One region of the Agarivorans sp. 2_MG-2023 genome, then DNA from elsewhere that is predicted to be linked to it. Evidence: predicted binding sites of a transcription regulator. Region 1 holds the regulator's gene; each other region holds the start of a gene.
What was found. Region 1 encodes sigma-54, which starts transcription at its own class of promoters, with help from an activator protein. Its sites were predicted from a motif close to GTTGGCACGNNNNTNGNNT; they were not measured.

Region 2: the regulator sigma-54 is predicted to act here: its motif matches at 1,833-1,851, upstream of Q4549_RS05895 (nitrate reductase).
Region 3: the regulator sigma-54 is predicted to act here: its motif matches at 1,647-1,665, upstream of Q4549_RS00725 (LruC domain-containing protein).

What each region holds. Positions count from the first base shown of each region.
Region 1 covers NZ_JAUORQ010000011.1:45,157-48,888, reverse strand. The annotation lists gene lptA (lipopolysaccharide transport periplasmic protein LptA) at 1-366, shown strand, start outside; gene lptB (LPS export ABC transporter ATP-binding protein) at 369-1,094, shown strand; gene Q4549_RS16260 (RNA polymerase factor sigma-54) at 1,145-2,647, shown strand; gene hpf (ribosome hibernation promoting factor) at 2,671-2,958, shown strand; gene ptsN (PTS IIA-like nitrogen regulatory protein PtsN) at 2,967-3,410, shown strand; gene rapZ (RNase adapter RapZ) at 3,437-3,732, shown strand, end outside.
Region 2 covers NZ_JAUORQ010000003.1:183,350-187,081, reverse strand. The annotation lists gene Q4549_RS05905 (PepSY domain-containing protein) at 1-965, opposite strand, end outside; gene Q4549_RS05900 (hypothetical protein) at 1,076-1,393, opposite strand; gene Q4549_RS05895 (nitrate reductase) at 1,919-3,732, shown strand, end outside.
Region 3 covers NZ_JAUORQ010000001.1:158,674-162,405, forward strand. The annotation lists gene Q4549_RS00710 (hypothetical protein) at 1-284, shown strand, start outside; gene Q4549_RS00715 (hypothetical protein) at 539-775, shown strand; gene Q4549_RS00720 (GFA family protein) at 887-1,300, shown strand; gene Q4549_RS00725 (LruC domain-containing protein) at 1,709-3,732, shown strand, end outside.

The DNA.
Region 1 (3,732 bases):
AATGTAGTGGTGACTCAAGGTTCAATAAAAATGCACGCCGAAGAACTCAGCGTAATAGGTAGTGAAGAAAAAGGCAGCGAGGTGATGATCGCCAAAGGCGAACCGGCAACTTTTTACCAACTACTAGACAGCGGCAAGCCAATTGAAGCAGAGGCCAACGAGGTGCGTTACGATTTAAAAACGCAGACCCTCACCTTAACTAACAATGCTCAGCTCAAGCAAGAAGAGAGCTTAGTAAAAGGCCAAATGATTAAATACAGCATTAATAAACAAGAGATGGTTGCTCAAGGCGATGAAAATAATCGTGTGACCACTATTTTCCTGCCTCAGCAATTAGAAGAACTCTCCCCCGAGGACAATGAGTAATCATGAGTACCTTAATCGCTGAGAACCTTGCCAAAAGCTACAAAGGTCGCAAGGTAGTAAAGAACGTCAGTTTAAATGTAGAAACCGGGAAAATTGTTGGTTTACTAGGGCCAAACGGCGCCGGTAAAACCACTACCTTCTACATGGTGGTTGGTCTAGTGCCACGAGACCAAGGCCGAATACTTATCGATGACGATGATCTGTCTAGCACCGCTATGCATACTCGAGCACGAAAAGGCATTGGTTATCTTCCCCAAGAAGCCTCTATCTTTCGCCGTTTATCGGTAGAAAAAAATATTCTAGCAGTATTAGAAACCCGTAAGGATTTGGACAAAGAGCAGCAAATTGGCGCACTGGACGATTTGCTAGAAGAGTTTCATATTGGCCATATTCGCAAAAATCTCGGTATGAGCCTATCAGGCGGAGAGCGTCGCCGGGTAGAAATTGCCCGCGCCTTAGCCGCAGCCCCTAAGTTTATTTTGCTTGACGAACCCTTCGCTGGGGTAGATCCTATTTCCGTTATTGATATTAAAAAAATCATTGAACACCTGCGTGATCGCGGTCTAGGTGTATTAATTACCGACCACAATGTAAGGGAAACTCTCGATGTTTGTGAGCATGCCTATATCGTTAGTCAGGGTGAATTGATAGCCTCAGGTAAGCCACAAGAAATACTTGAAAACGAGCACGTGAAACGAGTTTATCTCGGTGAACAATTCAAGCTATAGTTAAAGTGCAGCTTAGAAAATAATATAAAAAGAAGGGATAGCGGTAGTTAATGAAAGCATCTTTGCAGTTGCGTCTTGGTCAGCAGTTAACCATGACCCCCCAGTTACAACAGGCCATACGCTTACTCCAGCTTTCAACCCTGGATTTACAGCAAGAAATTCAAGAGGCTCTGGAAAGTAACCCTCTGCTTGAGGCGGATGAGTCACATTCGAATGATAGTGACGCAACAGACGCTAAGTCAGCCAATGAAAAATCTACAGAAGCCGAATCTAGCGCCGACGTAGACAGCAGCCAAATGGAAGCTGGCGATGCCATTAACCAAGAAACTGTTTCTGATGACCTACCCGTAGACTCCACTTGGGACGATATTTATAGCGCCAGTTCCGCGCCAGCTAGCTCATCGAGCGGCAGTGGCGGTGGTGACGACAACGATATGTTATTCCAAGGTGAAACCGTTGATTCCTTACAAGATCACATGCTGTGGCAAATGCGCCTTACTCCTTTCAGCGAAGTAGACCAAGCCATTGCTTTAGCCATTATTGATGCAGTAGATGAATCAGGTTACCTCACACAGGATTGTGAACAATTATTAGATGGCCTCAATTCTAGTGACAATAACGACTTAGATGTAGAGCTTGACGAAATTGAAGCAGTACTAAAACGGATTCAGCATTTCGACCCCGTAGGCATTGCCGCGCGCTCGCTACAAGAATGCTTGTTAATTCAATTAAGTCGTTTTTCCCCAGAAACACCATGGCTAAATGAAGCCAAAGATGTGGTGTCTAACCATATCGATGTATTAGCCAATCGAGATTTTCGCTTATTGGCTCGAAAGACCAAGTTAAAAGAAGACCAGCTACGCGAAGTGATGCGTTTAATTCACACCTTAGAACCACGCCCGGGTAACGCTGTTGAGCCAAACCAAGCCCAATACGTTATCCCCGATGTTTCCGTAGTGAAGCGCCAAGGTCGCTGGGTGGTAGAGCTAAACCCCGATGCGATGCCGAAGCTAAGAGTAAACTCTCACTATGCATCCTTAAGTAAAACGTCTAATGCTACCGATACTCAGTTTATCCGTAGCCACTTACAAGAAGCCAAGTGGTTTATTAAGAGCATTGAAAGCCGCAACGAAACCTTACTCAAAGTCTCTAACTGTATCGTTCACCACCAACAAGCCTTCTTCGAATACGGTGAAGAAGCAATGAAGCCAATGGTGCTGAACGATGTGGCCGAAGCAGTAGAAATGCACGAATCAACGATTTCTCGAGTAACAACTCAAAAATTCATGCATACACCTCGCGGCATTTTCGAACTTAAATATTTCTTCTCTAGCCATGTGGCTACCGATGGCGGCGGTGAATGTTCATCTACCGCTATTCGTGCATTAATTAAGAAACTGGTTGCTGCCGAAAATACCAGTAAACCTCTCAGCGATAGTAAGATTGCTGATATTTTGGCAGATCAGGGGATCAAGGTGGCAAGACGTACGATTGCAAAATATCGTGAGTCTTTAGCGATACCACCTTCTAACCAACGTAAGAGCCTACTTTAAGGCCAATCAAGGGGACTATATTTATGCAAATTAATCTTACCGGACACCACGTTGATATTACTGAGTCTTTAAAAGAATATGTCCATAACAAGTTTGCCAAGCTCACTCGACGATTTGACCAGATAAACAATGTTCATGTCATCCTCAACGTCGAGAAGCTCAATCAAATCGCAGAAGCCACCTTACATTTAAATGGCGGTGAATTATTCGCTACCGCTGAACATTCAGATATGTACGCCGCCATTGATGGTCTCATCGACAAACTTGACCGCCAAGTTATCAAACATAAAGAAAAACTTAACAAACATTAGTCACCTCCATGCAAATAGATAAAGTACTAAGCTTGGATTGCACTCAAAGTGCAGTCCAATGCTCTTCAAAAAAACGCGCCTTAGAAATTATTAGTGAACTAGCCGCTGGCCAACTAGATACGACAGCTCAATGTATATTTGAGAGTTTGTTGAATAGAGAAAAAATGGGCAGCACCGGTATCGGGCAAGGCGTGGCAATACCTCATGGCCGCATTGATAAACAGCATCAAACAACCGCTGTTTTTTTACGTTGTGATCCCCCAATTGCTTTTGACGCCATTGACAATAAACCTGTTGATTTGGTTTTTGCCTTACTGGTACCAGAAGATCAGTGTAAACAACACCTCAACACCTTATCTCAAGTAGCTGAAAAACTTAACGATAAGCAAGTATGTAAACAACTTCGTTGTGCACAAAGTGATGACGAATTATACGACATCATGGTAGCCTAATACTCTAATCACCGTTAGGGATAGTCATGGAACTCATTATCGTGAGTGGGCGTTCAGGTTCAGGAAAAACCGTCGCCTTAAGAGTACTAGAAGATCTGGGCTACTATTGCGTAGACAACCTCCCGGTTGTGTTATGGCAATCTCTTATCGATAACTTAAAAAATACTTACTCTAAAGTAGCAATAAGTATCGATATTCGAAACCTCCCAGACGAACCTTCACCGATAGGCCAAATTATTCGCAACGCCGGCCCTGATGTGAATCTATTAAGCATTTTTTTAGATGCCAAAGACGAAGCGTTGATCCGCCGTTACAGCGAAAC
Region 2 (3,732 bases), on a different contig from region 1:
ACACCTGTCTCAGAGCTAGGAAAGTTAACTCTGAATCGGCTAAACCCATTGGCTAAAGCAAAGTTTACCACCTGATCGATATTCAATGAGTTAGCTGCATGTAACGTATTGAGCTGCGCCTTCGAGTTGGGCATTGGGGTTTGCTCTAAGTTCCAAGCTACCTCTTTGCTTTGGCTGTGGTTCATGCTGCTGTGGTCTACTTCAGATAGCGGTACATTGTCCCACTTTTCTGCAGGAAAACTGTTCCACGGTTGTACGAATCTGCCGCCCCAAATACCGGCCCAAGATAAGCCAGACACCAAAAATAGCAGCAAAAATAAACCTGTAATAACACCGATGTTGGCATGTAAATCACGCCACAATAGCCTTTTCCCGCTATTGAAACGAATTTTTAGAAAGCCCGCTTTACTGGCTTTGTCTCTTGGCCACCAAAGATATAAACCGGTGATTAGCAATACAATGCTTAGGCTGGCAGCTATTTCAATTAGCCTGTCTCCTGTATCACCAATGAGTAAAGTGCCATGAATATCGTTAGCTAGGCTGTACCAGCTTTCATCTCGATTTATTTCGCCTAATACCTCTGCGGTATAGGGATTAACGGTGATAAATAAAGCCGCATCACTTTGGTTTGAAATGGCAAAACGGCTGGCTTTATCTGCGGTTGGTGGAGTGAGGTATTGTTTTACTGCTGCATTGGGATATTGCGCTGTTACTGCAGCCAATTGTACCGAAGGGGCCAGCGGCGTTGTTTCAGGTTCTATATTTATAATTTGCGAGTATTCAGCTTGTTCAATGGCATCGTCGTAAAGCATGACTAACCCAGTTAGCGATAGCATAATTAGAAATGGCACCACAAATAGGCCGGCGTAAAAATGCCAGCGCCAGGCCACAAAATAAAATAACTTTGGGTTTTTAGTTGTGGTTTTTAGTGGTGTTTCAGTCTGTATAGCAGGTTTGCTTAACATGACATATATCCTTTACATAGCAGCCAAATAGCCTGCTTACACCTTTGATTTGTTATAAAAAAAGGCGCAAATACACACTATTCAGATTACTTATTAGTGACTAAATTGGTTTAGAAAAAAGTATCAGTAAAGACTGTTGTGGGAGGTGAGCGTGGGCTTTGCACTAGGTAACGCGTATTACTGGTTTCCAGCCAATAGCTTGGGGTAATGGCCACTAAAGCAAGCAGTTGATACAGCGAATGGGTAAACGCCGAATGTCCAACAGTGCTGAACTGACTTAAAGAACAATGATTGCCTTTTGAGGAATGCGGTGAGTTGTCGCTGGCACCTTCTACTTGAACCAGTTTAAAGCCACCTAAAGTACAAATAGACTGCCAAACGCCAGCACTAGAGCTGTGCGCGTTAATCACTGGCATAAGGGTAATCAACAGCCAACTGCATAACCAGGCTGATAGTACCCAATGTTTAATATTTGTACGTTTTATGTTGGCTCATCCCTGAGGCGTAGCAAATTTAGTACTTGCTGAAATACCACTGTTAACTTAGTTGGTGATCTTATTTAACATTTGCTTATTTGCAAGCAGATGTCGCAATAAAATTGTCAAAAAGGTGAATAGAAGTCACTAAGGGGTAAGCAGCAAGTGTAAAGCTGCAGTGTTTGAGAAAGCCGAGCAACGTAAATGTAGGCCTATATTGCAGAGCTTTAGTTGGTAAAGCGGGTTTGCTTACACATTCAAGAAGGCTCAAATTCGGGATGTTTCGCACCAATCGAGTGCAGGGTTTATCTCAGACTGTTTTTTTGAGGGGGTTTTAGCGCCAATATCTGCTTTTTCTACTCCTTAAGTAATAGGTTTTTTAGCGCTTTTTGTTGGTTCATCTCTTGCTATGTATTCCTTATAAAACGCGGGCGAAGAGCATCGACTCGCGAATGAATACGGTGAGGAGTATACAGCGTGTCTCAACAGCAATCTCAACAATGGATTAAAACCACCTGCCCATATTGTGGCACCGGGTGTGGCGTAGAAGCGAAGGTAGCGAGTAACGGAACGGTTGAAGTGAGAGGCGACCAAGCCCACCCTGCAAACAGTGGTTTGCTTTGTTCAAAAGGCTCGGCTTTAGGCGAAACAGTGATTAAAGAAGGGCGCTTGCAAAGCGCTTACATTAAAGGTCATAAAGAGTCCCTAGATAAGGCGCTAAGTTATGTGGCCTCTCGCCTAAGCCAAACTCTTGCCGAACATGGTCCTGAATCTGTGGCCTTTTATGTATCCGGTCAATTGTTAACCGAAGACTACTATGTTGCCAATAAGCTAATTAAAGGCTTTATCGGTAGCTCAAATATCGATTCTAACTCGCGGTTATGTATGTCTTCAGCGGTGGCTGGCCACAAACGTGCTTTTGGTGAAGACATTGTTCCTGGAAGTTATGAAGACTTAGAACATGCTGAATTAGTGACCTTAGTGGGGTCTAACCTCGCTTGGTGTCATCCCATCGTTTATCAGCGTTTAAAGCGCGCTAAGCAAGCAAATCCCAACTTAAAGGTGGTGGTGATCGATCCGCGTCGTACCGACAGTTGTGACATTGCCGATTTACATCTTCCCTTAAATGGCGGCACCGATGTCGCTTTGTTTAATGGTTTGCTCGCATATTTGAGTGAGCACGGAAAACTGGACGCCGAATACATTGACCAGTTTACCGAGGGTTTTGAAAACGCAGTGGCGAGTGCCGTAGAAGATGCAGGTGATTTACCCGCGCTAGCCAAAACGTGCGGTGTTGAGCCCGAAGCTCTGCTGCGTTTTTTCCAGTTGTTTGCCGACAACCAACGCTGTGTAACCGTATTTAGCCAAGGGGTGAATCAAAGTAGCCAAGGCGTAGATAAAGTTAACGCGATTATTAACAACCACTTAGCAACCGGAAAAATAGGCAAGTTGGGTGCTAGTGCATTCTCTATTACGGGCCAGCCTAATGCCATGGGAGGGCGCGAAGTTGGAGCGCTATCTAATTTATTAGCAGGGCATTTAGATTATGTGCCAGAGCATTTGGCGGCGTTATCGCAGTTTTGGAAAACCGATACTCTTAGCCAAAAGCCAGGTCATAAAGCGATAGACCTCTTTGAAAAAGTGGGCAGTGGTGAGATTAAAGCAATATGGATAATGGGGACTAACCCAGCGGTAAGCTTGCCTGAATCGACAAAGGTGAGAGAAGCCTTACTCAACTGTCCCTTAGTCGTCGTGTCAGATTGTATTGCTGAAACAGATACCACCCGTTACGCCGATGTTCTTTTACCAGCAGCAGGTTGGGGGGAACGTGATGGCACGGTAACCAATTCTGAGCGAATGATTTCTCGCCAGCGTGCGTTTGTTAAAGCTGAGGGTGATACTAAGCCCGATTGGTATTTGCTGAGCCAAGTGGCTAAAAAAATGGGCTTTGCTCAAGCCTTTGATTTTCAAAGTTCTGCTGACATTTTTAGTGAGCATGCAGCCTTATCGGGGGTATTAGCCGATGACAGTAAACGAAAATTCAATATCAGTGGTTTGAGTGGTAAAGATCAACAGGCCTTTGATGAAATAGAGCCACAACGTTGGCCTATTACCGCTGACAAAAAAGCTGCTAACCGCAGTTTATTTAGCGACGGCCGCTTCTCGACCGCTTCTGGCAAAGCGCAACTTATTGCGGTAACTAACCAAACTACTCAGCAGCCACTGAGCCAAGCGTTCCCGCTGGTACTCAATACCGGTCGTGTGCGCGACCAATGGCATACCATGACACG
Region 3 (3,732 bases), on a different contig from region 1:
CTACGAATGATGTTGCTACTATAGTCGGTGCAATGCCACTTACAGCTCCCGTAGATTTATATTCACATACATTTTATCCGTCAAAATCGCTCCTAGCACTTAGGAAGTACGGGCCAAACACTAGTTTAGGGTGGGCTGAAGATACTAAAAATGGGATTATGTCTGATTCTTATTATCACGCCATTGGACCATATCTAATAGATGTTCCTTTGAGTGCAGAAGAGCAAGAAGCGGAAGATCGTTACCAAGCTTTTGCTGAAGAACTTGGACCTTACAGAAGCTAAATATGAAGCCTTTGGATAGTGACAGATACATAATTGGTTTTCAAGACACCTTGATTATCGAATTCCATAACAAAACCTAAAAATCATTAAAACGCTTTTTAGCCCAATTGTTACGAAATTAAATACAATGCACATAACAAAGCAAATCACGCGGACTTGGGTAAGCTGTCTTCCTTTTTGCAAAAAACAGCAAAAAGGTAGCCATCTCACCCAATCCGGTGTTCGCAGCGTTAAATTTTCACAGGAGGTGAACTATGAGATCATGGATCATTATTTTGGCCGGTTTGTGGTCAACATGGCACTTTATGGACATTGAGTCTGATAGTGGTTTTTTTAGTGTGTTTCTTCCAATCCTGTTTGGCCTTTTTGTTCTTGCCTTAGTAATAAAACTTTCTGGAGTTTCAGGTAACAGTGGTGGCGGTTATTGCGGCGGTGGCTTTGGTAGCGGAGACTCAGGCGGTGATTCGGGTGGTTGTGGCGGTGGTGATTGACGCTACACGATTTAACAATCGTTTCTAGCGGAACAATTAGCGCCGCTTAGCAGCTAAATACGGCGTTAGCGGCTATTATAGTTCACACACATTGCAAAGATTGAGGGATTTATGAAAGGTAAAGGAACGTGTTTATGTGGCTCGGTTAAGTTGGAAGTAGAGTACGTTAGTAACGAGTTGGCTGCTTGTCATTGTAGTATGTGTAGAAACTGGTCTGGCGGCCCGATGTTAGCTATTGATTGTGCTGATTCAGTTAAAATTTCAGGTGAATCAAATGTTGTTAGATATCAGTCATCTGATTGGGCTGAAAGAGGTTTCTGCGGTAAATGTGGTACTCACTTGTTTTACTATTTAGTGCCAAGTAACCAGTATCATCTTCCTGTTGGATTATTGATATCAGGGGATGATTACACGCTAACTCATCAAATATTCATTGATGAGAAGCCCGAATACTACGAATTTAAAAATGAAACACAAAATATGACGGGTGCGGAAGTTTTTGCCCATTTTGAAAGTGGAGAGTAAATAGCTAATTGGTCGTTAACCCCGTCTATTCAATGCTTCCGTTAATCTTAACCCCTTTTGAATAAGCGAATGCGCTAACGCATTTCTGTACAGAAACGCGTTTGAAAATGGTCAATATTTAATGTCTTCCGGCACTTTGTTGTTTTACTTAAAAGCTATTGCCAATAACGCTTACTCGTCGTAACAAAGCAAGCAAATTCAAGTGGTAGCAGCAAGCGCCTGCAGAAATTTGTTAGCTAACTTTTCCATTTAATATTTTAACGTATCGTCTTTTGCAAGATGCAAAAGGCTTTAGCTTTTCTTTTATTTACCTCATTTAATTTCTTACTAATCATATTGTTACAAGTTTGGCTCGGCTCTTGCTGATAAGCAGTATCTGACCTAAATCAGTAAACGATAGGATTACTTATGAAACCATGGAAACCTTTAGCTTTTGCCTTACTCTGCTCACCATTGAGTAGTTATGGTGCAGCATTTTCTAGTTGCCCTACACAGGCATTTCTCGTGCAACAGAACGTGGCGCAATTGTTTGGCGTTAATCTCGCCACCGGCTATTACCAAACGCTATCTGAAGACATGGGAACCACCGGTAAACTTAATGCCATTGGCTTTAACCTGCACGACGATTATTTGTATGCTTGGAGTTACCAGCACAAGACGCTGGCGCGAATTGGCGACGACTACCAAGTAGAGCCTTTAACACTGGATTGGAATGGCTTTGCTAGCGATGTGAGCTTTTATGTTGGTGATGTGGCTGTAGAGAACAATGCTCATTACCTTTACCGCAGCGGTTCGGCATATGGCTTGTTTAGAGTGTCGTTAGACTCAGCAGATGCAGATTATTTAAGCATGCAACGTGTGATTGATGGCAGTGCGCTTAATCTTAGAATTTTTGATATGGCGTTTCACCCTGATAACGGCATGCTTTATAGCGTAGATAACCAAGGGCGTTTATGGCGAATTAACCCAGAAACTGGCGCCAGCGAAAACCTTGCCAATGTTGGCCAAGTAGGTACGTTTGGTGCGGTGTATTTTGATGTAAGCGGCCACTTGTACATTAGCCGCAATTCAGATGGTTTAGTGTTCCAAATTGATATCGCGTCTAACTCTCCTGAGGCTCAGCTTTATGCTCAAGGCCCTGCATCAAGCAATAATGACGGCGCACGTTGTGCCATTGCTCCTATAGTAGCCGCCGATGATGCCAATATTGACTTTGGTGATGCTCCAGACAGCTTTGGCACTTCATTAATTAACAATGGTGCTCGCCACCAGCTAGTTGATGGGGGGATTCAGCTTGGTTCAAATGTTGATGGTGAAGCAGATGCTTATGTTTACCCGGCTAGCGATGATAGCTCACGCTTATTTGATGATGAAGATGGAATAGCATTTGTTACCGATGTGCAAGTAGGTTTGGACTTTGTTATTCAAGTGGACAGCTCGGCGAATGGCTTTTTAAGTGCTTGGTTCGACCTTAATGGCAATGGCACTTTTGATAACGAGGAGCAGTTGCTTACCGACCAAGCTGTAGTGGAAGGTGTGCAATCACTATTGGTGTCGGTGCCCGAAGGCTACGAAAGTGGCGACCGTTGGGCGAGGTTCAGAATCAGCTCTGGCGGCGGGAACACTGCTACAGGTGGTGCGCCAGATGGTGAGGTAGAAGATTATCAAATCTATGTGGGCGACTCTGCTACGCAAGTGAGTTACTACCCAAGTGCTGATGGTTATGCCACGGTAGCGTTTGAAGATAATTGGCCGGCTGCCGGTGATTACGACTTAAATGATTTAGTGGTTAATCTGCAAACCAAGGTGCTTAGCTTTGCTAACGGCGATGTAGCCCGCATTGAGCTGCAAGGCGAAGTACGTGCAGTAGGTGCCAGCTTCCATAATGGTTTTGCTATACGCATACCGGGGATTGATAAGTCGCTAGTTGATGTTGCCGCTATTCGTTATGAGATAAACGGTGAATTACTACAAGCCAGTGTATTGGACGAGAATACTAACGATATTACCGCCATCATTGCCGCTGACGTACGTAAATACATTAATAATCAAAATCAGTGTGACTTTTATAAAACCCAAGCTGACTGTAGAGGTGCCGGGCAATTGCACTTTAAAGTGCTACTACCCATGCATGAAGGCTTAGCTAAAAATGCCTTACCAAGTGCGCCGTTCGACCCATTTATTTATGCCACAGAGCATTCACGTAACCCTTATTTTGCCAGCTCGCCAGGCCGTGGTTTAGAGATTCATAGTAAAAATCAAAGCCCAAGTGCAGCTGTAGATAGCAGTTTATGGGGAAGCTTTGATGATGTATCAAATCCTTCAGCCAGCAGCTATTACCAAACAGGTAATGGCTTACCGTGGGCGATTATTGTGCCTTACAACTGGCAGTATCCATTCGAGCGTATCAGCGTGGCTGATGCTTATCCAAA